One region of the Aminobacterium sp. genome, then DNA from elsewhere that is predicted to be linked to it. Evidence: riboswitches for the same ligand, from Rfam matches in the RefSeq annotation. Region 1 holds a riboswitch; the other holds the start of a gene.
The links. A riboswitch is a leader RNA that binds a small molecule or an ion and turns the genes downstream of it on or off. The one in region 1 is predicted to bind cobalamin.
Positions count from the first base shown of each region.

Region 2: linked by a shared signal. The riboswitch ahead of VB083_RS05190 (TonB-dependent receptor) and the one ahead of VB083_RS04035 (hypothetical protein) in region 1 are both predicted to bind cobalamin.

Region 1 covers NZ_JAYFQR010000005.1:34,422-50,330, forward strand. The annotation lists gene VB083_RS03995 (hydroxyacid dehydrogenase) at 1-545, shown strand, start outside; gene VB083_RS04000 (hypothetical protein) at 548-1,744, shown strand; gene VB083_RS04005 (ABC transporter substrate-binding protein) at 1,930-2,952, shown strand; gene VB083_RS04010 (ABC transporter permease) at 2,930-4,627, shown strand; gene VB083_RS04015 (ABC transporter ATP-binding protein) at 4,599-5,558, shown strand; gene VB083_RS04020 (acyl-CoA dehydratase activase-related protein) at 5,689-9,966, shown strand; gene VB083_RS04025 (M20 family metallo-hydrolase) at 9,983-11,245, opposite strand; gene VB083_RS04030 (acetate--CoA ligase family protein) at 11,353-13,458, opposite strand; gene VB083_RS04035 (hypothetical protein) at 13,455-13,943, opposite strand; cobalamin riboswitch at 14,064-14,236, opposite strand; gene VB083_RS04040 (hypothetical protein) at 14,470-14,730, shown strand; gene VB083_RS04045 (heavy metal translocating P-type ATPase) at 14,833-15,909, opposite strand, start outside.
Region 2 covers NZ_JAYFQR010000009.1:47,216-63,124, forward strand. The annotation lists gene VB083_RS05135 (glucokinase) at 1-741, opposite strand, end outside; gene VB083_RS05140 (MBL fold metallo-hydrolase) at 860-1,810, opposite strand; gene VB083_RS05145 (type III PLP-dependent enzyme) at 2,000-3,187, shown strand; gene speE (polyamine aminopropyltransferase) at 3,208-4,059, shown strand; gene VB083_RS05155 (sodium-dependent transporter) at 4,131-5,537, opposite strand; gene VB083_RS05160 (MotA/TolQ/ExbB proton channel family protein) at 5,760-6,392, shown strand; gene VB083_RS05165 (ExbD/TolR family protein) at 6,395-6,784, shown strand; gene VB083_RS05170 (energy transducer TonB) at 6,788-7,498, shown strand; gene VB083_RS05175 (ABC transporter ATP-binding protein) at 7,502-8,524, opposite strand; gene VB083_RS05180 (FecCD family ABC transporter permease) at 8,521-9,531, opposite strand; gene VB083_RS05185 (ABC transporter substrate-binding protein) at 9,528-10,670, opposite strand; cobalamin riboswitch at 10,771-10,946, shown strand; gene VB083_RS05190 (TonB-dependent receptor) at 11,070-12,899, shown strand; gene VB083_RS05195 (cyclophilin-like fold protein) at 12,988-13,353, opposite strand; gene VB083_RS05200 (protein-L-isoaspartate(D-aspartate) O-methyltransferase) at 13,357-14,028, opposite strand; gene VB083_RS05205 (acyl-[acyl-carrier-protein] thioesterase) at 14,113-14,853, shown strand; gene mutY (A/G-specific adenine glycosylase) at 14,832-15,909, shown strand, end outside.

The DNA of each region.
Region 1 (15,909 bases):
ATGGGAAAACACTCGGAATTGTAGGTTTCGGCAAAGTTGGCAAGGCTGTTTGCCGTATCGCGCATGATGGTTTTGCCATGAATATTCTTGTTTACGATCCTTATGTAAGCACATCAGAAGGTGTCAAACAAGTAGAAACCCTTGAAGAGCTTTTAAAAAAATCTGATTTTATTACGCTTCACACTCCTCTGACAGAGGAAACCCGACAAATGATCGGGAAAAAAGAACTCGCTTTAATGAAAAAGGGCGCTATCCTCATCAATGCTGCCCGTGGCCCCATCATCAATGTGGATGATGTAGCCCAATCTCTCAGAGAAGGTCATATTGGAGGAGCAGCTTTAGACGTATTTCCCGAAGAGCCGCCTCGCCTTGATTCTGCCCTGCTTCAAGTGCCCAATGTTCTCATGACACCCCACAGCGCCGCATTAACGCATGAAGCTATTTACAGAATGGCTACTGGTGCTGCAGAAGCCGTTGTACGAGTATTGAACGGAGAAAAACCGGATTACATCGTCAATCCAGACGTTCTAAAGGAGGCCAAATAACAATGAAAAAAAACTACCAGACGGAGAATTGGTGGACAAGTCCTTTTAATGAAGAATATCGTCAGACACTGTCTCTCCCTCAGCATGTTCAGATTCACGACGCGACACTGAGAGACGGAGAGCAAACACCTGGTGTCGTTTTTACTCCTGAAGACAAACTCAAAATTGCCCGTATTCTCTCTAAAATGGGAGTCGAGCGTATTGAAGCAGGCATGCCTGCTGTCTCCGAAGACGATAAAAGAGCAATAAAGGCTATCGTTAAAGATAACCTTCCTTCTAAAATTTTTACATTTGCCCGCGCCATGGTTAAAGATATTGAAATGGCTACGGAATGTGGAGCACACGGTGTGGTTATTGAAGTTCCAATTGGAAAACCTAAGCTTCTTTACCAGTTCGGATGGACATGGGAAGATGTAGCGAAAAAGACAAAAGAAGCCGTCAAAGCGTCAAAAGAGGCAGGACTGTATACCGTTCTTTTCCCATATGATACAACACGAGCTGATTGGAATGATCTTGAAAACTTACTGGACTCTGTCTGCGATTATTGTGCACCTGACAGTGTTGGAGTTGTCGATACTACTGGCTGCATTCTTCCTGGCGCCATGTTCCAGCTTGTACGGCGAGTTAAAAATCTCACAGGTCTCTCTGTAGAGGTTCATACCCATAACGACTTTGGAATGGCCCTTGCAAACAGTCTTGCGGCAGTAGAGGGTGGAGCAGACGTTATTCACACATGCCTTAACAGCCTCGGTGAACGTACAGGTAACACCTCTCTTTATCAAGTACTTATGGCACTGAAAGTCATGTTCAACATTGACTATGGAACAGACTTTACATCTTTCAAAGAAATTGCACAGGATATTTCTGAAATGTGCCACGTTCCCCTTGCCGGAAATGAACCGATCATCGGAGACAGAATCTTCACCAGAGAGTCAGGTATTGGAATTGAAATGTTAAAAGAACGTCCTTTAGCCATGTTCTCTCTAAATCCCGAATTTGTAGGAAATGCCCCCCAAATCGTTTTGGGAAAGAAAAGTGGAGTAAAATCGGTTGAAGTAAATCTCAGTAGACTTGGCTTATCTGCAACAGATGAACAGATGCGAAACATACTTGCCAAAGTTAAAAATTTTGGAATTCAACATAAACGACTTCTTACAGACAATGAATTCAAAGCTATAGCAAGTGAGGAGCTTAAATAAGCGACCTAATTCTTAACATCTCCTAATACCATTACTCACAGAAAAGGGACTCTTTTATAAAGAGTCCCTTTTTTAATGCCAAGTCAGATAAAGAAGGTTTTTTCATTGACTATACATTTTCTTTCAAGTATTATTGCCCTTTGGAATAAATTATATTACATAAGCTGTTTAAAGGAGGATTACACGTGAAAAAAGTTTTCGCAGCTCTTCTTCTTGCTTGCCTCGTTGTAAGTGCTGGTTCAATGGCTTTTGCCAGCGCCGACAAACCTCTGGCAGGAGAGACGATCAGTATTTTTATTGCAGCAACTGGCATTGACGAAATCATGGCAGAATTCACGAAAGATACCGGAATAAAGGTAAACTACCTTGAAATGTCTTCTGGAGAGGTTCTAACACGACTTCGCGCAGCCAATGGAAAAGCTTTAGCAGACGCTTGGTTCAGTGGTGGAGTCGACAGCTACGTAAAAGCTGGCCAAGAAGGCTTTCTTGAGCCCTATATTTCTCCAGAGTCAGAAAAAATACCAGCACAATATAAAGATCCCAATGGATACTGGACCGGCCTTTCCGTTTGTGCTGTAGACTTTATTATTAACAAAGACGTCGTAAAAGAGAAAAATCTGCCTATGCCCACAAGCTGGGTTGATCTCGGAAAACCGGAATACAAGGGTGAAATCATAATGAGCAATCCTGCTATCTCCGGAACAAACTATTCCGTTCTTTTCCACCTCATTCAACTCTTCGGAGAAGAAAAGGGCTGGGATCTCATAGAAAAAATTAACGCCAATATCCCCTTTTACACCAAACGAGGAGCCGCGCCTCCTAACAAAGCAGCTCTTGGAGAAGTCGCCATTGGAATCGACCCTTACGATTGCGGTGTAAAAATTATTGAACAGGGATATCCTGTCGCTTCCGTTTTCCCTAAAGAGGGAACTCCTGGTTTTATCTCTCCTATCGCCATACTTAAAGGAACGAAAAATATGGAAGTGGCAAAAGCTTTTGTGGACTGGTGCCTTTCTAAACGTGGACAAGAAGTACAGATGGCTCATACTGCTAAAGTAGCAACTCGTCCTGATGCCGATGTTCCTGAATACCTTCGCGGACTTGGAGAAGCTAAAATCATCGTCGTTGATCCTGTAAAATCCGGAGAAATGAGAAAAAGCATTATTGAGAGGTGGCAAAAGGAATTTGGCAATAAAGCAGAACAGTAAAAATAGCATCATCGGGGCATCAAAAGATGCCCTTTTTTATCTTTACCTCTTGTTGAGCGCAGGTGTTTTAATTTTTATTCTCTGGCCAACATTAGCAATATTAAAAGAAAGTATTTTTTTCAATGGGAGCTTCAGTTTCGAGCATTATCGAAATCTTTTTACCACCAACCGAAGCTTGTTGAAAAACAGTCTTTTTGTGGGCTTTTGGACAACTATTATTGCTTTATTCATAGGCCTATGTTGTGCTCTTTACGTTACACATACATCTTTCAAAGGGAAAAAGCTTGTGCTTATGGTGTTGCTTCTCACTCTCATCTCCCCGCCTTTCGTTTCATCACTAGCCTATATCATGCTTTTTGGGCGAAGAGGACTGATTACATGGAAAATTTTAAAACTCCATTGGAATCCTTATGGAGCACACGGCATCATAATGATGGAATCAATCGGTTTGGCAACTATTGCCGCTTTTTTAATTATTGCAGTACTTAAAGGAATAGATCGCAGCCTTGAGCAAGCTTCTCTTGACTTGGGTGCAAGTAAATGGAGCACACTATGGCATATTACTCTTCCCTTAGCACGACCTGGAATCGTTACTGCCGCTCTTATCGTCTTTATTCGATCTCTTTCCGATTTTGGAACGCCTATGTTCATTGGAGGAAATTACAATGTGCTCGCTACTCAGGCCTATATGACAGCTATTGGAACATATAACCTTCCCAAAGCTTCTGCCATATCCACATTGCTCGTTATTCCCGCTTTTATAGTTTTTCTTATTTACAGAAAAATAATGGCTGGAACACCTCTCTTCTCCAAAAAAACAACGGCAACTACCCATGAGGAATGCTCTCTCCCTTCTTGGGTAAGCACCACCATTTGGATCGTCACATGGAGTTTTATTCTTTTTGAACTATTAAAATATACAACCATATTCAGCGGAGCCCTTGTAAAAACATGGGGAGTCAATTTTTCCTTTACATTACATCATATACAAACGCTTAAACTGGCAAAATTGGGCAGTCTACTTCGAAGTATTAAATATGCTACCGTTTCAGCACTCGCTGCAGGAATAATGGGAATTGCTCTAGCGTGGTTTTTAGGGCGTAAAAAAGGGCCTTTTACACATGCTATTGATTTCATTGCAGATTTGCCCTTTATACTTCCTGGACCTTTTTTTGGCATCGCCTATCTTCTCGCCTTTAACTGGATGCCAGAAGCCGTACTTGGCACGGGGTTTCTTATCGTTACAAATTGCGTATACCGCCAACTTACGTTAGGTGTAAAAAGTGGCATTTCTGTACTTGCTCAAATCAATCCTGAATTGGAAGACGCTGTCAGAGACCAGGGAGGCAAAGGCCTTCACGTTTTTAAAGATGTCATTATACCGTTACTCAAGCCGGCATTTCTTGTTAGCTTTGTTAATACATTTACATTCACTATGACCACTATTGGAGGCATTATTTTTCTCATTACACCCTATACAAAGGTAGCAACAGCAGAAATGTTTGATGCTATTCAACAAGGTGATATAGGTGTTAGTTCTGTAATGGCCTCAGTTATTATTCTTGTTGTTATGATTGTCAATGTCTCCTTTTCATGGTTTTTCTTAAGAAAAAAATCTATATCTGTACACAAAACGGAGGAAAGCTATGTACCTTCAATTAAAGCAGCTCAATAAAAAGTTTGGCAATGTCCGTGCCGTTATTGACTTTTCACTCAACGTACAAGAAGGAGAGCTTGTATCCCTTCTTGGTCCAAGTGGGTGTGGAAAAACAACCACATTGCGAATGGTAGGAGGCTTCCTTCAGCCAAATAGGGGTGAAATTATATTGGAAGGAGAGAATATTACCTCCCTTCCTCCAGAAAAGCGACCAACAGCTACAGTGTTTCAAAGCTATGCGCTTTTTCCCCATATGGATGTTCTCGAAAATGTTACATACGGCCTGAAATTTAAAAAAATAGCCCGTAAAAAAACTCTTCAAATGGGGCTCGAAATGTTAGAAAAAGTTGGCCTTCCCAATGCTGCGGCGAAAACAATCGACCAATTAAGCGGGGGAGAGCAACAACGCGTAGCGCTCGCCAGATCTCTCATTACTCAGCCTAAAGTGCTGCTTCTTGATGAACCCTTAAGCAACCTCGACGCAAAACTTCGAATACGCATGAGAAGAGAAATACGTCAAATACAAAAAGACTTTGGCATTACAGCTCTCTACGTTACTCATGATCAAGAAGAAGCTCTAGCCCTTTCAGATCGGGTAGTTGTTATGGAAAAGGGTTCTATTACACAAGTGGATACCCCTCGAAAAATATACACCTCTGCTCAAAATAGTTTTGTTGCAGACTTCATAGGGCGAAGTAATATCTTCACTCTAAAAGGTAACAAAAAAATAGCTGTTCACCCAGAGGATATTTCTCTCTCCGAGGAACATGGCCAATATGAAGGAATTATAGTTGGGCACCAATTTAAAGGAGCCATGACAACGTATTTCATCGCAGTAGAAAAACAAGTAATTGAAGCAGATATACTCAGCCGAATAGATCAAAATTGGGAAGAAGGTCGAAAGGTAAAGGTTACATTCAATAAAGAGAGCATAATGCCACTCTTTTAATGTTTTTTATCTTTATTCCCTCGCCATAATCGGTAAACAATCATGCAAATATCCTTGCTAAAGGTACAATAAAATAATAGAAACCGCATTATAACTATATATTCGCGGCTGTTCCGAGCAGGTGATATATGTGAAAGGTGCTTTTCCTACTGGTATTGATCTCGGCTCTACTACTGTGAAGGTTGTTGTTTGTAGTCCTACAGGGCAGCTGCTTTTTTCTGCATACGAACGACATAACGCCGATCCTTCTGGCACTCTTCTATCTATATTAAGCGAGTGCACTCAAAAGTTTAAAAACAGCATACACAACGTTGCCATTACAGGTTCCGCTGGAATGAATCTGGCAGCTCGTTATGCCTTGCCCTTCGTTCAGGAAGTAGTAGCATCCGCTCGCTATATCAGGAAACGAACACCCCATGTCCGAACTATGATTGAACTCGGCGGGGAAGATTCGAAAATAATATTTTTTGACAATAACCTTAATCCCGACATGAATATGAACGGAGCTTGTGCTGGGGGGACAGGAGCTTTTATAGATCAAATAGCTTCTCTTCTTGGAGTCAATCTTGATGTTTTAAATACATTGGCTTGCAAAGGAAAAGCTATTTATACCATCGCGTCACGTTGTGGTGTCTTTGCCAAAACAGATATTCAATCTCTTCTTGCACAACGGGCAAAACCGGAAGATATTGCCGCTTCCGTTTTTAAATCCATTGCGCTTCATGTTCTCACATCTCTTTCTAAAGGGAGAGAAGTCAAAAGAGAGGTACTTTTCGCAGGAGGCCCCCTTTTCTTTTTTCCTGCTTTACGTCGTGCTTTTATAGAACAGCTTAACTTAGATGAGAATAAAGACGTAGCATTTCTTAAATATCCTCGACTTTTACCGGCACTTGGCGCCGCGCTTTTTCACGATAAGGAATGCATTGTATCTATAGATTCACTTATTTCTCATATTCAAGAAGGAAGAAGTCTTATTTCTTCCAATAAAGCAGATTTGCCCCCTCTTTTTTCGAGCAATGACGAATATCTGGAATGGACTCACCGTCATAATCAATGGGCTTTACCTTCCATCTCTATAAAGAAAGTTGAAGGGCCTCTTTTCCTTGGTGTTGATTCAGGATCTACAACGACAAAACTGGTCTGCATTGATCGCAACAAAAAGGTTGTTGCTTCGTACTATAAACCTAACCGAGGAGACGCTCTCCATCTTACACTTGACGCTCTTCAACATTTTAAAAGAGAATTTACAGCTGCAAAACGACACGATTTAAAAATAGTAGAAGGAGCCAGCACAGGTTACGGAGAAGATCTTATACATAAGGCTCTTGACCTTGGGTATGGTCTTGTGGAAACGATGGCTCATTTTAAAGCAGCTCGAACTCTCTGCCCACAAGCCTCTTTCATTCTGGACATTGGTGGACAGGATATGAAAGCCATGGGCATCAAAGATAATCGCCTCGACACGATAAAAATAAACGAAGCCTGCTCATCAGGATGTGGCAGCTTTATACAAACTTTCGCTGAATCATTAGGCCTTACCACGGAACGTTTTGCAAAAATCGCCTGTGAAGCGACTCATCCTTGCGACTTAGGAACACGTTGCACTGTTTTTATGAATTCCAGCGTAAAACAAGCTCTTAACGAAGGTCGAAGCGTGGCCGATATTGCGGCGGGACTGGCCTACTCTGTTATTCGAAATTCGCTCCATAAAGTTCTCAAAATGAGAGATTATAACGACCTTGGCCCTCTTATAGTAGTTCAGGGTGGCACCTTCCAGAATCCGGCAGTGCTTCGAGCTCTCGAAAAGATAACTGACAGGCAGGTTATTCGCCCCGTCGAAGCCGGTCTTATGGGTGCCTGGGGAGCAGCTATTTATGCCATGGAGCAATGGCAGCAGAAAAAGAATCTTCCATCAGAGCGTAACATTCTAGATATTCTTGAAGCATGGGAAGCTCCTTCTAGTCGAACAACTCACTGCCATGGATGTGGAAACGCTTGTGCAGTAACATGCTTAACCTTTTCGACGGGTCAAAAATTTTATACAGGCAATCGTTGTCAGAGACATTTCAGCAACGGAGAAAAGAAAAAGCAAGGAGGTAACTTATTCGAACTCCGCTTTAAAACGCTCTTCCATCGCCCTACAAAACCTTTAGGGAAAAGGCGGGGAACAGTCGGCATTCCACGAACGCTTAATACCTATGAACTCTATCCTTTCTGGTGCACTTTCTTTAGAGAATGTGGCTTTGAGGTTGTACTTTCCCCCGAGTCACATGAAAAAATCAACGAACTAGGCGCATCGTCTGTAATGTCTGATAATATTTGTTTTCCGGCAAAGCTAACGCACGGTCATATTATTACTTTGGCTCAGAGTAATGTTGATCGTATTTTTATGCCTCTAATTGTCCACGAAAGAAAAGAGATACGAACAGCAAATAATAGCTATAACTGTCCCCTTGTATGTAGTTATAGCGACGTGATCAAAAGTGCTCTTGATCCGACAAAACGATACGGTATCCTTTTCGACACACCTGTTTTTTCTTTACGTAATCCTGCTCTTTTTCATAAACAGCTTTTAAATTATGGACAGCAGCTTGGTCTTAACAGATCTTGTATTGAGAAAGCCTTCCTTAACGCACGGAAAGCTCAGCAGGAATATGAGCGACAAATGCGAGAAAATGCCCAAAAAACGCTTGAAGAAGCACGGTCTGCGTCTCTTCCAATTCTTGCAATAGCATGTCGTCCATATCATCTTGACCCTCTTGTGAATCACGGTATTCCTCAACTCATTGCAGATCTTGGAGCTGTCGCCATTCCTGCAGATCTTCTTGCCACGGAAGAGGACACCCAGAATTTAGATGATTGTCAAGTTGTTACGCAATGGGCTTATACAAATAGGCTTTACGCCGGAGCAAAAGCAGCAGTCAGAAACAAACTTGATCTTCTTCATCTTTCTTCCTTTGGTTGCGGCGTCGATGCCGTTACATCCGATGAACTGGAACATATTATGCGAACTGGAGGATATAACTATTCCCTTATTAAAATTGACGAGATCACTAATTTAGGCGCAGCTCGCATTCGCATTCGATCTATTCTTGATTTTGGGAAAAAAGAAATGACGCAAGAAATACACGAGTTAGCGGGAGAATCACATAATGATACACACTCTTTACAAAATAAAAGAATTCTTGTGCCATGGTTCTCGGAATTTTATTCTCCGTTACTACCGCCTCTTTTTGAAAGTCTGGGATTAAATGCCTCGGTGCTTCCACCGCAAGACCAGAAATCAACTGATATAGGCTTAGAGTTTGTACATAACGACATGTGTTATCCAGCTATTATTCTCATTGGCGATGTCGTAAAAGCGTTTATAGAGAAGAAATACGACCCTGAAACAACAGCTATTCTAATGACACAAACGGGAGGACAATGCCGCGCGACCAATTATGTTCCCTTAGCGCAAAAGGCCTTGTCAGCTGCCGGTTTTCCTGATGTTAATGTACCGACTTTTGGCGTTGAAGATTTTGAAACAGCAGGATTTAAGGTCAATAAGAAAGACGCTGCAAAGGGACTCCTAATCGGCCTTTTAGGGGGAGATATGCTCACATCGCTCTACTTGACTATGGCTCCACGCGAAGAAGTTAAGGGAAGCTCGCAAGCTCTCCATTCTCGATTTTTATATCGTCTCGGAAACATTCTCAGGGAGAAAGGCTCTTTCGATGACCTAATCACTCTGTTGAGAGACGCCGTAAATCATTTTAACTCTCTTCCTGTACTGACAGAGAGTGTTCCTACGATTGGTATCGTAGGAGAAATATTCGTAAATTACAACGAATACGCCCAAAACTATATTGTGCATAAACTTATCGAAAGAAGAATAGAACCGGTGCTTCCTCCGCTAGCTTCTTTTTTCTTTATGAAATTTCAAAATAATGCATTCAATAGGCAAACGTACCTTATTCAGCCGGGGCTTCTTAGTACAGTAAAGGAACTTTTTATTGAACATCTTACTGGCTACTACCAAAATAAGGTGGAGAATGTCTTTAAAGACTTCCGTTTTGCGTCACCGAGACAAACCCTTGCAACCCTTGCTCATAAGGTAACTCGAGTGACAAGTCTCGCCAATCAGGCTGGTGAAGGCTGGCTTTTGCCTGCAGAAATTATAGACATGACTGAAAAAGGAGTTAATCACATTCTTTGCCTTCAACCCTTTGGCTGTCTGGCAAATCATATTACAGGAAAAGGAGTAGAGGGCGTTTTACGTCGCCTCTACCCCAAACTTGATATGCTTTGTCTTGACCTTGACCCTGGAACAAGCAAGACCAATAATGACAATCGGCTTCAACTTTTAATCATGTCTGCCCAGGAAGACTTTGAGAAAAAACAACATCATGAAAAACAGCTGGCTTAATACGAATCTTTCAACCTTATTTCGCTAAATCAAGCAATGTTGCCAATAACAGATCTGCTCCCCGCTTAATATCTTCGTAGGATGTATATTCTTCGGGGCAATGGCTTCGGCCATCTACGCTCGGGACAAAAATAAGCCCTACTTCAGCAACGGAACAGAGAAGAACAGCATCGTGAACTGCACCACTATTCATTTTCTTATACGGAATGCCTAGGGCTTGGGCACTTTTTTCTATAGAGCTGATTACTTCCTGAGAAAGCTGTACTGCTTCCTGCTCTCCCAGCAACGTCATAGAAAATGTAAGGTTATATCTCTGAGCAATTTCATCAAATCTTTTACGTACTTCTTCCACGACATCGTTCATTGGCTGTTGATAGACATCACGAATATCTATTGAAAATACAACTTTACCTGGAATAATATTTGAAACGTTTGGTTCACTCTCCATATATCCTACAGTTCCCACAGTAGATTCGGTTCCTTTTGTCTGAACAGCTTCTTCTACAGCACTAATCATATGCGCCGCACCGAGAAGAGCATCTTGACGGAAATTCATGGGCGTAGCACCTGCATGATTTGGAACGCCGTCAACTTCAACTCTGATTTGTCTCAGACCTGCAATAGCTTCTACAACACCGATGGGCATGGAAACAGAATGAAGCATGGGACTTTGTTCTATATGGAGTTCAATCATGGCCTTTACTTCACCCTTGTTAAGAACATATCGTGACATATTATCAGGATCATATCCCGCATTTTTAGCTAAATTATACATAGATTGACCTGATAGATTTTTAAGAGTATTCAAATCATCAAAAGTATATCGGCCAACCATAGCCTTACTCCCGGCGCAACACGAACCAAAATTAGAGCCTTCTTCTTCTGAAAAAATGACCACTTCAATGGGATGACTTGGAGTGATATTGTTTTCTTTCATCACTCGAATCGCTTCAAGAGCACCGATAACACCTACCACGCCATCATATTTTCCGCCACGCCGAACTGAATCCACATGTGAACCGCTCATCACAACAGAAGCATCTGGATTGCTTCCAGCGTATCTAGCTCGGATATTGCCAACACCATCAATAAAAACGGAAAGACCAAGTTCCTCAAAAATATCAAGAAGATATTTTCGTACTTTCAGATCTTGAAGGCTGTACGTAAAGCTTGTACGCCCATCTGCAGATGTTCCAGTAGCACCTAAGGAAGCTATGTGTTCAATGTCTCGTTCAATGCGTTGCTGATTCGTCTGAAGATAAGGTGTCATGCCGCTCATGTAAGAAGTCCCTCCTTAATAATATGTAAAAATATCTCTCAACTCTTCTGAATGTCTTGTCTAACATACTTTATTTTCCTATACATCACAACTTTTCTTTATATCGGCTACTTTTCTCCATTTCTGATAACGAGAGCATCAGCAGCAATGGCACCTTCTCCTTCAGGCATAACAAAGACTGGGTTGATATCAAGTTCAAGAAGGTCTTCTTCAACACAAGCAAGACGAGAAACCTGACTGACAATTTTGGACAAAGCATGAATATCTCTGTGACGTTGTCCTCTGGCACCGGAAAGGAAGCCAAAACCCTTTAATTCTTGAATCATTCTCAGTGCTTCTTCCTCATCCACAGGAGCATGGCGAAGAGAAACATCACTTAAAACTTCGACGTATATGCCTCCAAGGCCTACCGCAACAATAGGTCCAAAAACGGGATCTCGCTTCATTCCGACGATACATTCCATACCACCTTTAACCATCTCCTGCACAAGGTAGCCCTGGATTTTTTCTCCCGAAACATGTTCTTTAAGATTTTTTCTCGTCTTCTTCAGAGCGTGACGTAACTCATCGAAAGAGCGAATATCGAGAGCTACAACATCAGCTTCGGTCTTATGCAAAATTTCTCCGGCCATTCCTTTAAGAGCAACGGGAAAACCTAACTCTTCAGCGGCATCAAAAGCTTCTTCCATATCCCGACAAAGATGTTCTCGCGTTACAGGAACGTTATACCGTGCTAATAATCGCTTCGCATCATATTCTGTCAGTTTTAATGGGAAAGATCCAAGCAAAGAAGACGTCATTTCAATCGTATGGGAAGGCAACTTCCGCCTTTGTCCCCAATTTACGAGAGCCTTTAAAGCACGAGCACACTGTCTAAAGCTTTGAAAAACAGGAATCCCAGCATTTTTAAGTCGTTCAATAAACGTCTCGCCATGTTCATCGTCAATCATCCATACTACGGCTTGAGGTTTCGGGGTTTTCTCGTAACTTCGGATCAACTCTTCCGCCATCACACTCCCGGCTTCTCCCACAATCATTGAGAGAGCTGTAACAACCATGCTAATATCAGGATCACCGAGAGCCGTATTAAGAACTTGACGGAAATTCTCCGGTTTTTCAGAAATCTGCACAGTCATATCTACCGGATTACGCGACGCCCCAAAAGTTGGGATAACTTCTTCTATACTCTTTTTACTTACTGTTGAAAATTCAGGAACGCTCATTTTCAAATCATTGAGACTATCGGCCATTACTATGCCTGCGCCTCCCGACGTAGTAAGAATAGCCGCCCGATTGCCGTCAGTACGAGGAGAGGCTCCAAACAGCTGGCCTATACCGATAATATCGTCCATATCTTCCAGTGGAATAACACCGTATTGTTTAAATATGGCCTTCCAGACAGCTTCGTCTCCAGTCAAAGCTGCTGTATGACTTTGAGCTGCTTTTTGGGCGGAGGGAGAGCGTCCCGCTTTTAAAACAGCAACAGCAATGTCTCTTTCTCGAGCCTCTCTTACCACCTGTAAAAAACGCTCCCCGTCATCAATTCCTTCGAGATACATCATGAGAAGTCTTACTTCCGGATCTCGAATAACATACCCGGCACACTCGACAGCATCAATATCAGCCTGATTACCAGTAGTAACCACATAACGATATCGTACCCCGTGGTTGAGACCTACTCCAAAAGACGAAAAACCAAAGGCTCCGCTTTGAGAAATAAAAGCAACGTGACCCGTTGTTGGAGGATCAACGTTATAGAGGGCGCCCGAGAAGGTGAGGGGGATTCCTGCTGCCAGGTTGAGGAGACCCTGACAGTTGGGGCCAAGGATCCTAATATGGCCTTCCCGAGCGATGTCCATCATTCTTTGCTGTAAAGACGTATCGCCCGTTTCCGCGAAACCTGAAGAATAAATAATAACGTTATGTATCCCTTTTTCTGCGCACGTCTCAAGAGCAGCCGGAACAAACTGAGCCTTTATACTAATAAGAGCAACATCAGTTGCCTCTGAAATTTCAGAGAGATCATGATAGCAAGGCAGTCCCCCTACACGATCGTATTTAGGGTTGACTGGGTAAACTGTACCGTTATACCCAAAGCGTTGCATGGCTTTCAGAGTCCGGCCAGTTAAACTATCAAGGTCTGCTGAAGCTCCCACAATCGTTACACTTCGAGGAGAAAAAAGAGGGTAGAGTGGATGATCACGCAAAGTCATGCTATGGCCTCCTTCGTTATAGCTTGCCTTGTTTTCTCAAAACGCACTATAGATCTCTGACAAGCCTTGCAATACGAGAGGTATATTTCTTTCGTCTCATCTTTCGAACAAAGCACCACTGTTTTTAACCAATCTTGTGTAGCATAAATAAGATTGGTTAATCCCTCTACCCAAAGAAGTCTTAGTCTTTTCTCCCCATATAACGAGGATTGTGAGAGTCCTTTCTTTAAACGTTCTACAAATAAACGTGTCTTTTCAAGAAAATCTGCACAGACTAGAACATCTCCTTCTACATTGAGAGATGCATTAATATGAGCGATGTATTCTGCTATAAGAGCTTGAACCTCGTCGTTCGATTTTGAAATATTTGTGACTTCTGGAAGGATTTCACTTCTATTCTCGAGAGCTTCAATGGTCTTCTCAACAAAATCAAGTCGAGAAAACTCATTAACATATTGGGTCAGTCTCCCGTGAGCCCATTTCATATGTACCATCCTCCTTAACAAAAAATGGCTGTCCCAACGAGGACAGCCATAAAGCTCACAGGAAAAAAACCTCTCTTGAAAGAAAAGTTTTTCCACAAATAGTCCTGAATCCTCGCAGGGATTTGCCTCTCTTCAACAGGCCGGTCTCCTGGCTCGCTTTCTTCCTCCGAAACACCTTCCCGGGCACATTAATTCCTACCCAGTGGTCTCATGTTTCATCGTCAAGCTCACAGTGGCGGGTCCGCGTCGGCTTTTCACCAAACTTCCCGTTCACCTGATGAAGTCATATTGTAAACATACAATAGCCTTTCGCTTCTTTTACGTCAATAGCAAATTATCATTTTGTCATTTTCTTATTTTTTCAAAAAACACACGACTAATATTTTTTATTATAGAGATAAAATAGATAAAAACTTTATGAAAAAAGCCCTTAAAAAATTAATTTATAACTCGGTAATAATTCTGTTTATTTTTACAGCCATTTCCTTTACAATACCACCATGCCCTATTGAAGGAGGTAGAAGTTATGGACTGGGGAATAGTTCCTGGAGAAACCGTTGTTATTAAATCGAAGAACATCACCCTTCGAGATATCGTACAAGCCATTGTTGATGGAGCAGATACTGTGCCTGCAATAAAAGAGAGTTTTGGCCTGACCGATAACGACGAAGGTGTTAGCGATCTTGGCGATATTCTGGATGTTTTTGTCCCAGCAATTGAAGCCCTCCGCGGTGGCGGATGTGGAGGTTGCGGTGGCGGTTGTGCCGGCTGCCACGGACATTGCTAAGAAAACAATAAAAAAGCTGCACCCCAAAAGGGAGCAGCTTTTTTTATGCCGAAAAGACAAGATCAGAATCTCTTGTATAACTATTTTATCGTAAAAGAATTGTTATTTAGACACTCGTATCCTCATAGAGTTTAATATAACTGAAATAGAGCTGAAAGCCATCGCCGTTTCTGCAATGGCCGGGTGAAGTAACGCCCCCATAGCAAGAGGAATAGCAATAACGTTATAAGCAAAAGCCCAAAATAGATTCTGACGAATGACGGTAAAGGTCTGCCTAGAAATATCCACTGCGTCCGCAATAGAAGAAATCCCGCCACGCACAACAACAATATCTGCACTATCGATAGCAAGATCTGTTCCAGAGCCAATGGCTACACCGATGTCTGCACCTTTCAATGCAGCCGCATCATTCATCCCGTCTCCTACCATAAGTACCTTTTTTCCGCTTGTCTGAAAATCTCTGAGGATACTCAGCTTTTCATCTGGGCGAACTCCAGCGTAAACACTTTCAATTCCCACTCGTTTCGCCACAGCTCGAGCTGTTCGTTCATTATCTCCTGTCACCATAACTGGAGTAATTCCGAGCTCTTTAAGTCTTTCCACAGCTCTTATAGCATCATTTCTTAGTGGGTCCTCAATAGCTATAAACCCGACAACAACATTATTCTTGCGAACTTCAACTACCGTTCGCCCTAAAGAAAGCTGTTCTTTATATTTTGATGAATCTTGGGGTTTCCCTATAAAATATGAATCTTCGCGAATAACTCCTTTAACACCCTCTCCTGTAATCTCTTCCATAGAGCGGGGTTCAAGTGTTGTTTCAGTTACAGCCGCTACCGCTTTCGCTAAAGGATGTATAGAATGTTTTTCAAGGGCAGCTACTGCTTCAAGATCGCCATTGGAAAGATTCGTTTCGACAACACTTGGACTCCCTTGAGTAATTGTGCCCGTTTTATCCATCAAAACAACGCCCACTTCTTTAGCTGTCTGTATTGCCTCTGCATTTCTAATGACAAGTCCTTTTTTGGAAGCTGCGCCAGTCCCTGTAATGAGAGCCATCGGGGTAGCCAACCCCAAAGCGCAGGGACAAGCAATAACCAGTGTCGATATGAAACCAAAAATAGCAATTGATAGCGGCTCACGAACAGAGGTGACCCACGGTAGATAATGCGAAGCCGC
Region 2 (15,909 bases), on a different contig from region 1:
GTAGAGACATAAATCTCTGCATGCCCGCGCATAAAACGAAGAGAAAAGCATTGTAGTAAGTGAAGAACCGACAGTATTCGAAACAACTTCTGGCGGAGAAAGGTAGCGCCCCGTTAAAAATTCATGTAAAAGAGAAAGTCCCTTTCCAGAAACAACAATCTCTTTCGTTATATATGAAAGAGAAAGTCTTTTTTTTAAAAAAGACTCATATGAATGTTCTTCTTGAAGAAAAGAAAACGTCGAATGTCCTCCTTCTGATGGAAGGGGAATATATTTTTGAGAAGGTAAAGGAATTGCTGCACCATGCCCTAATCCAGTTCCTGCGCCAATGGCCGCAAGAACTCCGCCAGGATCAGGTTTCCCTTTCTGAATAATAATGCAATCCTCCTCTTTAAGAGCAAGACAACCGTATACTTGAGCAATAAAATCGTTAACGACATAAAAAGAAGTTTTGTTATATTGCTGCCGAAGGGCCCGTATAGGAACGGACCATGAAACATTTGTTAAAACAACGTCATTTTTACTGTTTACCGGACCAGGCAGCGCAAGAACACCACTCGATACACTGTCAAAAGAAAAGCTGGAATCTTCACTAGCAATCTCTTCCAAAATCTCAAAAAAAGATGCATACTCCTTTGTCTTTTTTTGTATTATTTTTTCGAGAGAAAGTTTCCCTTTCAATATGGAAAAAAGGGCAAAACGACTTGATGTTCCTCCAATATCAGCTGCTAATATCAGCATTATTTGCCTCCTCAGTTCGAAAAAAGACGAGCCAAGAAAATCTGAAGCCACGCAATACACGCTATAAAAAGGAGAATGAAACAAAGTCGCATTATTTTTTCTTTCATTCAAAATCTCCTTATTCTTTTTTTGAGGCAATTTCTTCTACAAAACCTTTGAGACTATTCAAAGTAAAGTATCGTTCTCGTGCCTGCTCTCCTGCTGTCAAAGATGAAAAAGATTTTAAGTTGCTATCTTTTTCTAATATTATATCCATTAATTCTTCGAGTGTTCCAGACTCTTTTTCAAGTATGCTTTTCCACAACCTCAACTGCGCTAACGCTCTAGAAAGAAACACTTCTGAATGCCGAACATATCCATAGTGTGCATAACATAAAAGAGACGATGCTCTTTCCATCAATTTCATAACAGAGCCTTCAGCTTTATCAAAGAAAAATCGAGGGGGCGTTGCAGGTCTCAAGTAGAAGTTTACTCCCTCTGCATCACCAATATATGTGCCCGCTGCCTCTCCAACAAAAAGCAAAGGAGCCTCCTCTTCAATATCATAAAAAATTGACTGGTGGTGAGGTGCATGGCCAGGCGTCATCATAAATGATATACCTTCTATCTGTTCCGGATCTATAAAAGCATCTGCAGGAACAGGCCTCATCCGTCCATAGGTCTCAGCCATTTCTCGCAATGTCTCTCTACTTGCTCTTTCAAGCCTGGAAGGATCTATAAGGTGCTTAATCCCATTGGAAGGAGCAACAATCTTTGCATCTGGGAAGGTTGCTAAGAAATCTCCCATTCCTCCTGCGTGATCCATATGAATATGAGTAAGTAATACATAATCTATGGTAGAAATACCGAGTTTTTCAAGTGAATCATAAAGCTGAGGCAAAGTTGACGTAGGACCTGGATCTACTAAAAGGATTCTCTTTCTTTTAGTGTCTCTGATTAGCCAGGTCGAAAGGAAATTTTCAAAGCCAGGGCGTGGCAAAGGCAAGTCGATAAGATGTAAAGAGCCACTAGAAAAGGTGGCTACGAGATGGAATAACGATTTTTTACAAAGTGTATGAACGTTCAACATTATTTTTCCCTCCATGGTCTATCTTTTTAAAGAAAAATCATGTATCTTCTTATACTTGATGTTTTAGGTTACTAGTGTAAGAAGAGTCTGACGAAGCTGTCAAGAATAACACTTTCTTTTCTTGTACAAAAAGCATCAAACCGTTACCATAAGTACAGATAAACTAAAATATTTATTGGAGGTGCTGCAGTGGAAACATCCCATCACTACGAATTTGATCTCTCACGATTTATGACGAGAGAACGATTCGAACGTATTAAGGAATTTGCGGCTGATAAAGAAACGCCGTGCCTTGTCGTTGACCTTGATGTCATCGAAAATCAATACGATTCTCTACAAAAAGGCATGCCTTTTGCAAAAATTTATTATGCCGTCAAAGCCAATCCGCTCGATGACGTGGTGAAACTGCTCGTAAAAAAGGGCAGCTGTTTTGATATCGCATCAGTCTATGAACTCAATCAAGTTCTAGCTCTGGGAGCTACACCAGATCGTGTAAGCTACGGCAACACGATAAAAAAAGCTAAAGATATTGCTTATGCCTATGAAAAGGGCGTTCGACTTTTCGCAACAGATTCGGAAAACGATCTTTACAAACTTTCGAAATATGCCCCTGGCTCGAAAGTTTTCTTCCGAATTCTTACTGATGGAAGTGGGGCAGACTGGCCACTTTCCAGAAAATTTGGGGCTCATCCCGACACAATTTACAAACTTATACTTATGGCCAAAGACCTCGGGCTTGATCCGTACGGAGTCTCTTTTCACGTAGGCTCTCAACAACGCGATATAGGACAATGGGATCACGCTATTTCTACATGCAAGTATCTTTTTGACTCGGCAGCAGAAAAAGGTATCCATCTCCAGATGATAAATCTCGGAGGAGGATTTCCTTCCCGTTATATTGACCCTACAGTGGGGCCGGATGTATATGGAACTGAAATCACACGATTCCTGAAAGAAGACTTTGGAGAAAATCTTCCTGACATTATTCTTGAGCCTGGACGTTATATGGCAGGTGACGCTGGTGTTTTAATCTCTGAAGTTGTTCTTATTTCAAGGAAATCAGAATTTAACCAGTACCGATGGGTCTATCTCGATGCAGGAAAATTTGGGGGACTTATCGAAACACTTGATGAATCAATAAAATACCCCATTTATGTTGAAAAGAAGGGGCTTGCACAAGACGTTATCATTGCAGGTCCTACATGTGACAGTATGGACATTCTCTATGAACAGTACAAGTACGAATTGCCATTAACTCTTGAGGAAGGGGACCGAATATACGTATTATCTACTGGAGCTTACACACAAAGTTATTCTTCTGTGTATTTTAATGGATTCCCCCCTCTATCGGCATATATTTTGCCACGAGAAAAATAAGTCAAAGGAGATGAGAAATATTGGAACGTCGAGCTAAAAGATTCAACGAGCTCTGGGTTACAGAGGAACAAACCCCCAATATGAAGCTCAGTCTTCGTATTAATCAAGTTCTTGTCAATAAGAAATCTGAGTATCAGGATATTACTCTCGTTGAGACTATGGAATACGGCCGCATGCTTATTCTTGATGGTGCAATACAAATTGCCGAACGAGATGAGTTTTGTTACTCGGAAATGATGGCACACACTGTTCTCTGCGCTCATCCAGACCCCAAACGAGTACTTATTGTTGGTGGAGGTGATGGCGGAGTTCTGCGAGAGGTATTACGTCATAAAAATGTCGAAAAAGCAACAATGATCGACATTGATAAAGACGTCATTGATGCAGCGAAAAAATATCTCCCGACACTGAGTTGTGCTATGGACGACCCAAGGGCAGATGTTCGAAGCATGGATGCTTTGGCCTATATTCGTTCAGTTTCTAACGAATTTGACGTAGCCATAGTTGATAGTACGGACCCAGTTGAATTCGCCGCAGGACTCTTTGAAGCTAATTTCTATGAAGATGTAAAGAATGCTCTGAAAGAAGACGGCATGATGTTAGCTCAGACCGAATCTCCTTTTTCCGATGCTAATGTTATGACAGGAGCTTACACGGAGATGAAAAAAGTCTACCCAGTCGTTTCTGTTTGTTGGGGGGCTATGCCCACTTACCCCACTGGGATGTGGACATATACTATAGGTTCTAAAAAACTAGATCCGTCTGTTCCCCGAAGCGCTATTCCAGAAGGAACGAAATATTATACAGAAGATATACATAGGTCCGCTTTTACATTGCCACCCTTCTTGAAAAATCTTCTCGATAACGCGTAAATAATGAATAAAGAAGCCCTCACTTTTGACAATGAAAAGTGAGGGCTTTTCCATTTCTGCTTCGTTATAAACTAAAAAGCAATGACACCGATCGTGTTCAAGAAAATGATGATAAGAAGTGCAGGTGAAACATAACGAACAACGAAAGAGAAAAAGGAAATATATGACTCGTTACATAATGTTCCATGATTGGATAATTCGTACTGAATATCGTCTTTCTTTATAAAGTAACCAACAAAAACAGCTATTAAAAAACCTCCGAGCGGCATAATTATATTAGCGGAAAGATGATCATAAAAATCAAAGAACCCATCTCCAAAGAATTTAATGCCACCTAAAAGGCTGGAACTATCAACAGACAGAGTTGCTGTGATTCCAACAAGACCGATAAAAAGGCAATTGAGAAATGTTGCTTTCTTCCTTGACACATTAAACTCTTCAGACCAAAAAGCAACGGGGACTTCCATCAAAGAAAGCAACGCTGTCGTTGCTGCAAAAGATGTGAGCAAAAAGAAAGCCGCAAGAAGCAGTGTTCCCAAAGGCATTTTGGAAAAGACCAAAGGAATGGTCATGAAAAGCAAACCAGGCCCCGCTGTGGGCTCCATGCCAAAAGAAAAGACTGTTGGGAATATGGCCAATCCGGCTAACATCGAAACAAGAGTATCAGAAAGAGCAACTTTCCCGGCCGTTTTAAACATGTGAACATCTTCTGTGAAGTATGAACCATACGTAATCATAATTCCCATAGCAAGAGACAGTTTGAAGAAAGCAAGTCCTAAAGCACTTAACATAACTGCTGGTGTAATTTTCGAAAAGTCTACATGGAATAAGAAATGAATACCCTGGCCTGCTCCAGGTAATGTAAGAGCTCTAATATCACAAATAATGATGAGGATGAAGAGTAGAGGCATGAGTGTTTTGGTAATTCGTTCAATTCCAGCTCGAACACCCATGGAAATACCTGTGCCCACAACACAAAGGACTATAACCTGCCAAAAAATCGGCGAAAGCACTTCTTTGGAGAAGAAAGACTGACCTGCTGTCCCAACTCCAATAACCTGACCGAAAAGCTCCTCTGCACTACTTGCTGTTACTGCGGCAAAAGCCCCCGTAAATGCCTTAAAGCAGTAAAAGTAAACCCACCCCGCAACACATGTATAGTAAAACATAATAAGATATGCGGATAAGACCCCCATAAAACCGATACCTTTCCATGGAGTTCCAGGTTTTAACGTCTCAAAAGCACCAATAGCATTTCGACGAGTACGACGACCTATATACCATTCACAGAGTAAAACAGGTATCCCTACAAACAAAATACATATAAAATAAACGAATAAAAAAGCCCCTCCACCATTTGAACCAGTCAAATATGGAAATTTCCAGATATTACCTAACCCTACAGCAGAACCTAAAGCTGCAAAAAAAACAGCTAACCCAGACGAAAAACCTTCTCTGGGTTTTGACGAACTTTCCACTATGAACCACTCCCTTTATATGATAATGTCTGACAAAACGCTAATAGCAATGTCTCCAAGAGTTAAAGTCATGTATACTGCGTACTCGGGAGAGAATTAAATTGTATTGAATTTTAAGATAGTTGGACTTTGGAGTCAACCGCTGAATTGTTTTGCTTTTGACAATACCTAAGATATTCATCATACTTTTATGATAACTTTATATTTTAGAGGTGACGTAGTATGGAAATAATGAGAGCCGGCGGCCCAATTATGTGGATTATATTTTTCCTCTCTATTATTGCTCTTGCTGTTTTTGTAGAACGACTTTTCTTTTTCCGGCGATCATCGACTGATCCCGAAAAACTTGAACTTTCTCTTTGTAAGGCTCTCTATGAAAATAATGCAGAACAGGCCACTAAAATTGTGCGCTCAGGAGATTCGTCTCTTCATCGTCTCTTTATAGCAGCCGTAACACACTGGCAAGTAGATACGGAAGCTTTTAAACTTTTGCTCGAACAGCAAATAAGAAGAGAACTCTTTCGATGGCTTAAAGGTCTCTCTCTTCTGGCAACGATTTCACGAGTAGCACCACTACTGGGATTACTGGGGACTGTTCTTGGCATGGTTCAAATCTTTCGAGACTTGCCCCAAGCAAATCAGGCTCCCATGATCGCTCTTTCAGGAGGAATTTGGCAAGCACTTTTAACGACTGTTGCGGGATTAAGTATCGCTGTACCTACTGTGTTAGCCTACACCTACCTTTCTGCAAAAATTGACGACCAGGAAGAGACCCTTTATCGCGGCGCTGACTTTTTGATTCGCGAAAAGCTAATGGGAACAACTGATCCGTCTTTATATAAACAAGGTGAGTAATCATGGCATTACGCCCAACAAGAAAACATTTGCCAGAAATAGACATTACACCACTAATTGATATCTTATTTATCTTGATCATTTTTTTTGTTTTGACCACCTCTTTTGGTCAAAGTCAGCTGCAAGTGCAACTTCCAGAAGGGAAAGCCGATGCCTTGCGATCAGAAGAAGCTATATATGTTACTCTTCAAATAGATGGATCTCTCCTTTGGGATAAGATTCCAGTATCAGAAGAAGAGCTTGCAATCAAAATAATGGAAGCGGAAAAAAGTAACACGCTTGTACTGCTTGCTGCAGACCGAAACGTTCCTTATGGAAAAGTTGCCACTCTCTTAAGCCGCCTTCACGAAAAGGGACTTGGGCAAATATCTCTTGCTCTTCAGGAGGAATAAGACATGAAACACTTTAGGCGTCCTTTTCTTTTAAGCCTTATCTTTCATGTCTTTATATTGCTATGTCTTTCTACACTACCCCACGAAGCAAAAACTAATATCGCTGCTCCCAAAGTAATGACTCTTCGTCTTGTCTCTCTTTCCTCTGAGGGGAAAGGCACATCAGCTTCATCTCCTGTTCCACAAAAAGAAAAGGGTGAAAACGCACAAACAGAAAAGAAAAAAGAGGTTCCAGTCACAAAGAAAAAAGATACCACACCGAAAAAAAAAGAGGCACCTGAACCTAAAACTTTCTCTAAAACCCGCAAAAATAACAAAGTATTGACCGAAGACAAGCAAAGTACGCAAGAAGGGAACATGCAGAGTACCAATATATCAACAAAATCTTCAACAACTTCTTTTAGTGAGCTATCTGGCGGAAACTCTGGACATGCTAGAAAACAAGCAAATACACTTTTCGATGTTTCTTCCCTTGTGGTGAAAAGGAAGGTTCACCCCCAATATCCTCTTTTAAGCCGTCGCAAAGGAGAAGAGGGGAAAATTATCTGCATAGCAGACGTTGAGAATGGGAAAGTTGTAGCGGTAAACACTGAACAAAGCAGCGGTTTTAATCGGTTGGACCGTGCCGCCACTCAGGCCCTTAAAGCATGGCTTTTTGAAGAGAGTTTTACAGGAAAAGTTAGAGTACCTATATCATTTTCTTTTAAGGAATAATGATTAAAAAGAACGAGATAAAGCAAAAAGCACGTCTTCAATAGAAGGAGCTATGATCTTCTCCCCTGAAGGGAAAGTAATCGACCAATGAATAGAATTTGATGAAACTTCAATTTCTATTAAGGTACAGCTCCCTTGACTTACAGAAACGAGAGTATATCCCTTCCTCTGCAAAGCTCTGCTTGTCCAAAAACTAGGAATGGTATCTCCTTCAACACAGACCCTAGCCCCCAAGTTCTCTTTGAGTTTCCACTCTCCTGTATCTTCTGAAAAATGGATTGTATCGGTAGAAAAAACCTCTCCGATCACACCAGAAAGAGCCAAATCTTCCGGCGTTCCTACAACAAAGGAGCCACTCGGATTCATTACCCACAGGCGATCTGCAAAACGCAAGGCCAAATCTATATCATGCAACGACATGAGAACCCCCTTACGTTTTTCCCAAGCGTATTGACGTAAGAGAGAGAGAAGCTCTACTTTCCGAGGTAAATCGAGAAAAGCCGTCGGTTCATCAAGCAGTAAAATTGGTGTGTCCTGGGCAAGGGCTCGGGCAATGAGCACCCGCTGACTTTCACCATCACTCAGCTCGGAAAAATCTCGTTCCATCAGATGTTGAACCTTAACATCTGAAAGTGCCTGAAGAACAGTTTTCTTGTCACTCTCTTGAAGCTCTCCTCTCCAATTTGTATAGGGGTAACGCCCTAAAGATGCAAGCTCAAAAACGGTAAAGCCCTGTACAAAAGGTCGGCCAGACAAAACAAAACTTAATGTTTGTGCTCGCTTGATAGGAGTAAGAGTCGAAATCTCAGTTTCCATCGCTTTACTCTTTCCTGCAAGAGGTTTTTGAGTTCCAGCAAGAGTTTTTAGGAGTGTTGTTTTACCAGCTCCATTTGGACCGACAAGACAGACAAGCTCTCCTTCATAAAGAGTCGCAGAAAGGTTCTGGGCTACAATTCGCCTTTTTCCACCTTTTCCATATCCTATAGAAAGATTCTCTGCAGAAAGAAGAAACGATTTTTGCTTCATGATACATTTCCTCCACGGCGACTTCGAAGCACTATCCATATCACTACGGGAGCCCCTACAAGAGACGTAACTGCATTAAGAGGCAAGACCATCGCGCTTCCTGGCATATGAGCTACAAAATCAGCTGTAAGGGCGAGAACGCCACCTGATAAAGCACATGCTGGAATTAAAATACGGTGGTCTCCTGTCTTCAAAGCTTGGCGACATAAATGAGGAACAGCAACCCCGAGGAAAGCGACAGGACCGCAAAAAGCAGTAACACTTCCAGCCAAAAGAGACGTTATTACAATTAAAGCCAGGCGTACTCTATATACAGAAACTCCCATAGTAGAGGCATACGCTTCCCCTAAAAGGAGGGCATTAAGCTGTTTGGCAAAGAAAAGCATGGCACAAAATCCGACACATGCTGCCGGGACAAGAAATAAAAGCTGACGCCAACTTACAGAAGAGAAGCTGCCAAAACTCCAAACTATAAATTGTTGAATTCGTTCTGGAGAACTAAAGTGAATTAAAACGTTCACAAAAGCGCTCACTCCATACCCAATCATAAGTCCCAGTATCAAAAGGGTTGTATTGTTTTTTACTTTGCCCGCCACTCCCATCATCACAATAAGAACGACAGTGCTTCCCAGCCACGAGGAAGTTGCGAGTCCTAAACTTGCCAAACTTCCCGCTAAAAGCGTTGCCAAGGCAACGCCTAGACTGGCACCTGCGTTAATGCCCAAAACAAAAGGCCCTGCGAGAGGATTTTGAAAAAGAGTCTGCATTCCAAGACCGGCAACAGAAAGAGCTCCTCCAGCTACTAATGATGTGCAAATTCGGGGCAGACGCAACTCAAAAAGAATTATTTTCCACCCATTTTCCACTCCTCCATCCCCCAAAAGTACGCGAATGACATCTCGTAGGGGGATGGATACAGATCCTAAGGAAAGAGAGAGAATAGCAACAATACAACCTGTAAAGAAGACACTTAAAAAAAAGATAGAAACAAAAGACGAACGTTTCATGGGAAAGAACGCTCCTCTAAATGGCGATAAAAATAGAGGCTATGAGTTGGTAAAAGATCTGGATGGAAAATAGAAATTAGATCTTTTAGAATTAAATCGGGGCGCATTATACCTTGTTGGTAGTAGTCATTTGCTCCTTCAGATGTAACTCGTGCATTATTGTTATATACCCTTTCTTCTTTAAAAGGGCGAAATATCGTATAACGAGAATCTTCATTCTCGCCTTCGGCAAGACTTTGCCATGTAGAAGTATTTATCCAGAAATTGCTATTCAGAGCCCTCTCCACCACCTTTTCAAAATCGATAGGAACACTTCCTCTCTTCTCGACTTCAGACCAAAGATAGCATGCTCCAGCATCTCGAATAAGATGAGCCGGCCAGCTTTGACCTCCAGAAACATACCACGTTCCACCTATGGCTGCATTAACCATGACAGTCGGCCTATCAGAACTCTGGCTTGCAAGGGATTTTAACGATATATAACTCTCGGCAATTTCTGAGAAGAAAGATTGAGCTTCTTTTTCTTTTCCCAGAAAAAGAGAGACAAATTTAATCCACTCTGCCACCCCAAGAGGTGTTTCTTCCAAATAATCAGAAGCAATAACAATCGGTATTCCTAATTTTCTCAAGCGATCAACCGATTCTTTTTCTGCTGCTGTATATGTATAGATAAAAACAACGTCAGGCTGAAGAGCTAAAAGTTTTTCTATATCAAGACGCAAACCAGATCCTGCATCTGACGCCACATCAGGAAGATCCATATTTCGTATTTTCTCTGAATAAACATAACGTTTACCACCGACAGCAACAAGAGCTTCTTGAGGGGCAAGCTTTTCTATAAAGGGGAGCATCGTCATTGATGCAGTAACAATTCGCTCTACTGGAATTTTTATAACGTGTAGATTCTTATACTCTAAGGGAATCGGCTTATCGCGATCTATCAATAGATACGATTCAGGTTCAACAGAATCTCCCCAGGGACGATATACAGTAACAACATAATAACCATTACCTTCTTCTACATTAAAACCACGTGCATAATCTAATTCAACTTGAGAAAACTCTGCACACGACACAGTAGCGCAAGAAAATAAAAGCAATACCACTATGAACAACAATTGTTTTATAGTTTTTATCATATTTTTTTCACCATATACCCCTTTAAAGAGAGAAAGAAAAGCAATTTTTAGAATTTAGTGAGGCTTAAAACTCTTGACTGAACATCAATTATCGCTATGATAACTCATAAAATCAAATAATAAAGATCGTTTTTTGATGTTGGGAATCTGGTGAAAGACCAGAACGGCCCCGCCACTGTAACAGGGACAATCTCGCTATAGCCACTGGGAAGACTGGGAAGGCGCGAGAAAGGATGAACTGGAGTCAGGAGACCGATTAAAAAACGATACATATCATTATCATGCGAGGGCGTGATGTGGTAACTGTCTTTGTCGCCCTATTTGTAGTGGCGAGGAGTGGTTATCGTATCGATCGTGCTCCTCGCCACTTATTTTTTATCTTTATTAGGGGGGACTACAGTGATTCACAATAGGAAACTCATAGTATGGTGCATGGTTATGTTGCTTGTCTCTTTCGCAACAGCAGCAGGAGCGGAACAAGTCTATACTGTTCCCGAAGAGACCGTTACTGGAAGTCGTTTGGCAACGAGTCTGGAAGAGGTTCCAGCTCCGACATATGTTATTACCCAAGAGCAAATTGAAAGAAGCGGATCTAGAGATTTAGCAACCATTCTTGAACAAAACGTTCCGGGGATGTATGTAAAACAAAAATCAGGTTTTTCCAATTCCTCACAAGTTACTATTAGAGGTTATGTAACAGAAATTCTAGTGCTCGTAGATGGTGTTCCATATTACAGATCTTCTCACGCAGCTGGAGCTGCCTCAGTAGATTTCCGAAACTTTCCCATTACAAACATAGAGAGAATAGAAGTTGTAAAGGGTGCTGGTTCTGCCATCTATGGTTCTATGGCTGCAGGTGGCGTTATTAATATTATTACTAAAAAAGCCACTCAGGGTGGAACAATAGAGGGGGAAATCGGCTCCAATGACTGGAGAAGATATTATGTTCGTGGAGAAGGTAGTGGAGAAGGTCTTAACGCCGGCATCTGGTACTCTCATAAAGAGGAAGGAGCACATCGCCTTCTAAAAAATACTTTCTCTAACAAAGATTTTAACGCTCTCAAATATAAAGAAGATGCCTACGGTCTCAATCTTTCTGGAAAAAACTGGTTCTTTAAAAGTGAAATAGGCGAATATAAAAATGACTATGAAACACCAGGTTGGCTAACCCCAATCGAAATGAACAAAGAAAAAGGAGAGTACCAACGACACACATTTCGTTTCAACGGAGACAGTTACTATATTTTAATGGGCTATGATGATCAAAAATATTTTATACTGCAAAATGATGACAATTATTACAAAGATCGTGCCTTTACAACTGAATTTGCAAAACGAAGCCAATGGGGATCAACCTTAGCTTCTTGGGGGCTTTATTTCAGACGAGAGGAATCAACCTTCCGTTCTTCCTTTTTTGATCCAGAAGTTGATCAAAAGCGAACAAACTATGCTCCTTTCGTAGAACTCTCCCGTCCGATAGGGGATATTATCGGAACACTTGGTCTCCGCTATGAAATCTGGAGACAAGATGATGCCGAAAATTATAATGAATTTATGCCCAAGCTAACCTTTCAATATCCTCTTGACAACGGAAGTATGTGGTATATAGCTGCAGGACGTTTCTTCGCCATGCCAAGTATCTACGAGCTGCATGCTCAGGGGCCATGGGGAACAGTTGGCAACCCCAATCTCAAACCAGAAAAAGGATGGAATTATGATTTAGGAATAAAGGGATCAGACGCAACGGGAAACTGGAATGTTGGTCTATTTTATTCAGACATGGAAGATAAAATCATCTGGCGTAATAATACCTATGAAAATGTCGACCAATTTAAGTCATATGGTTTGGAAATCATGAGACAATGGAACATCGCCCGTAATTGGACTTGGGGCCTTAGCGGGACATGGATGAAAGCACAAGAAAAGAAAAGTAATGAATGGGTCAACAGTTATGGCTTCCCTGAATGGCTCTTTAAAACATCCATTGAACATCATTCTGGTTCCTGGACATCTGGACTCGCTCTTTCTTATTTGGCAAATAGAAATGGTTATTCTTCTAGTGACGATTATTTCCAGACAGATATTTTTACGGAATGGAAATCTGGAGATCATACAGTTCGCTTAAGCTGCTATAACTTGTTTGATAAAGAATTTATCTATAGCTCTAGCACCTGGGACTACTACGGACCCGAACGAAGCATCTACCTTACATGGAGATATAGTTTTTAGGTCGGCTATAATAAGTAATTTGAAGGAAGCAAAAGGGACGGTTTGAAAACCGTCCCTTTTTTCCTACATATCTTCACTAGTGAAAAATTTATGCCCGTTCGATAAAGATAGGGTCTCCATTCTTCACCTTTTTTAATTCCTGAATATCTCCTTTGACCTTTCCTATAACCGTTACTGCACTAGCAGGTCGAATCTCATCTCCCTGACTTGCAGGTGTAGGCCCCAGAAAGATGCAAAAAGCGCTTCCTGTGGGCCAAAAAGCAAGATCTCCCGCTTCAACTACTTCTTTTCCGTCCTCTAAATCTGCAATAAGGGGAATTGTAAAATAAATTTCTTCTCCCCATGTATTAGCTCTACTTTTTATTGGCAATATTTTTGAGATACGAGAAGCAGTCTTTGTGTTATTGAGTGTTGCATCGATTTCAATTTCTCCTGAGCGTATTCTTATGTCCATTACTCATCGGCTCCTTCCATCTTCCATTTCTTCTTTACTCGTTCCTTCTATTAGAGGTACGAATCGGCAATAATCATACCGAGTATCAATCCAACCTTCTTTTGCTTTCAACAAAACGACTAAACGTTGAATACCAACGTCAACACTTAATGGAACAACAATACGTCCTCCAGATGAAAGTTGCTCTCTCCAAGTTTCTTCAATTACATCTGCAGCTGCAGTAACAATAATGCCATCGTAAGGAGCCTCTTTCTCGTAGCCTTCCCTACCATCAGCAGTAATAACATTAATATCGTAGCCAGAATTACATAACACATTTCTTGCCTTTTGCGCAAGAGAGGAAATGCGTTCTATAGAAAAAACTATGGCTCCCATCTCTGCTAGTACGGCAGCTTGATACCCCGAGCCTGTTCCTATCTCCAAAATTTTCATTCCAGGTTCAACACAAAGGAGCTCCGTCATCCTCGCTACCATATATGGCTGCGAGATTGTTTGATTTTCTCCAATAGGGAGAGGTGCGTCAATATATGCCAAAGCTTGATTTTCAAAAGAAACAAACAGATGTCGTGGAACATTTGCCATCGCTTTCAAAACCCGAACATCTCGTATTCCTCTGCTCTCGATTTGCGTCTTTACCATTAACGAAGCAAACTGTTTCCAACTATCGAATTCCATCGCTATAACACCTCCTCCATCTCTGCAAAAGCCTTATAATAAACAATGCAAAATGTTACACTTTCAGCCAGGAGGATAATTACCATGTATGAAGAATCATTACATATACGTTTTTTCGAAGTAGACGGCCATAGTATGCTTAAAATAGGGCCTATCTTTAACTACCTTCAGGATATGGCAGATAAAGATGCCTCTCGAATGGAGATGTCGATTCCTCAGCTCATGGAAAAAGGGTATACATGGGTTCTTCATCGTTATCATCTCTCTATGATCCGATATCCCAAACTTGATGAAGCTCTCTCAATCAGGACATGGCATTCCCCATACAAAAATCTTTATTCCCTTCGAGCCTTTGAAATGACAACTTCTTTCGGCGAGGTTTTAGCAAAAGCAACAACCTCTTGGATAATTATAAATTATTCTACAAAACGTCCTATGCGGCTAGACCGTCATGTAACATCCCAATATTATAAAGAAATTATTCCTTTTGAATTTGATTTTTCTTCCTTGTCTCCTTTAGAAAGAATAGACCTTGAAGATATTTACCCCGTTCGAATTAGAGACTTGGACATTAATAATCATGTGAATAACGCCGTTTATGTCGAATGGGCAGCAGAAACCGTTCCAACAAATATATTACAATCAATGCGTCCTTCTGAAATTGATGTCATTTTTAAGGAACAGCTTACATACGGCGAAAAGGCTGTTGTTCAGACACAAAAGGAAAAAACCGCATCTAACGTTTTCGATCACGTAATTTTAAGGGAGTCTGATGCCCGCGAAATAACGCGGATTCGTACGTCATGGAAAAATATGCCACTATAAAAAAAGAACTACTCTTTTGGTTTCAGTATAATAAACGAGATTTGCCTTGGCGTAAAACATATGCTCCTTACGACGTCTGGATTTCTGAGATAATGTTGCAACAAACTCAAATGGATCGCGTTGTTCCCTTTTTCAACCGCTGGATAGAATATTTTCCTAATCTCGAAGCTCTTTCAAAAGCAACAGAAGAAGAAGTTCTAAAATGCTGGGAAGGGCTTGGTTATTATCCTCGTGCTCGAAATATATTGAAAGCGGCCAAAGAACTACGAACTATGGGCTTTGAAACAGTACCACCCTATGAAGAGATACTGAAAAAGCTTCCTGGTATCGGGCCATACACTTCTGGAGCTATTTTAAGTATCGCCTATAATTTGCCATATACTGCTGTCGATGGGAATGTACGTAGAGTTTTTTCTCGACTATTCAATATAGAGAGCGCTATCTCAAAAAACAGCAGCCTTCAAAAAATTGAAAATTTTGCAAAAGACATGCTTGCCAAAGACACACCTCGTGATTTTAATCAAGCCCTTATGGAATTGGGAGCACTTATCTGCATACCCAAATTTCCACGTTGCAATGAATGTCCTCTTCAAAAAGTATGTAAAGCTTTTCAAGAAGGGGTACAGCATGAACGTCCCGTACAAAAAAAACGAGTTCGTATTGAAAAAAAGCAAGCGACTGCTGAAGTTCTTTATTATAACGGCAGTATATTAATTCGACAAAGAGATACAAATGGACCGTGGGCAAGCTTGTGGGAACTGCCATGGAGTTTTAACTCCGAAAACACATCAAAAGATGAACTTTTGATAACTGAAATAAATAACATTATCAATCATAAACTCTTAAAATTTAAGGAGATTGGTTCCGTAAATCATACAATAATGAATACACGTATTGACTTGTGCGGATACTTCGTTATTCTGCCCCACTATATTCATCTCGATTATCCTTACTTATGGGTTTCTTTACAAAATCTTCAAAAATACACCTTTCAAGCTGGAAGCCGAAAACTCTTGAACTTATTTTTATCAGAAAAAGATATCATCCCCCGAATCG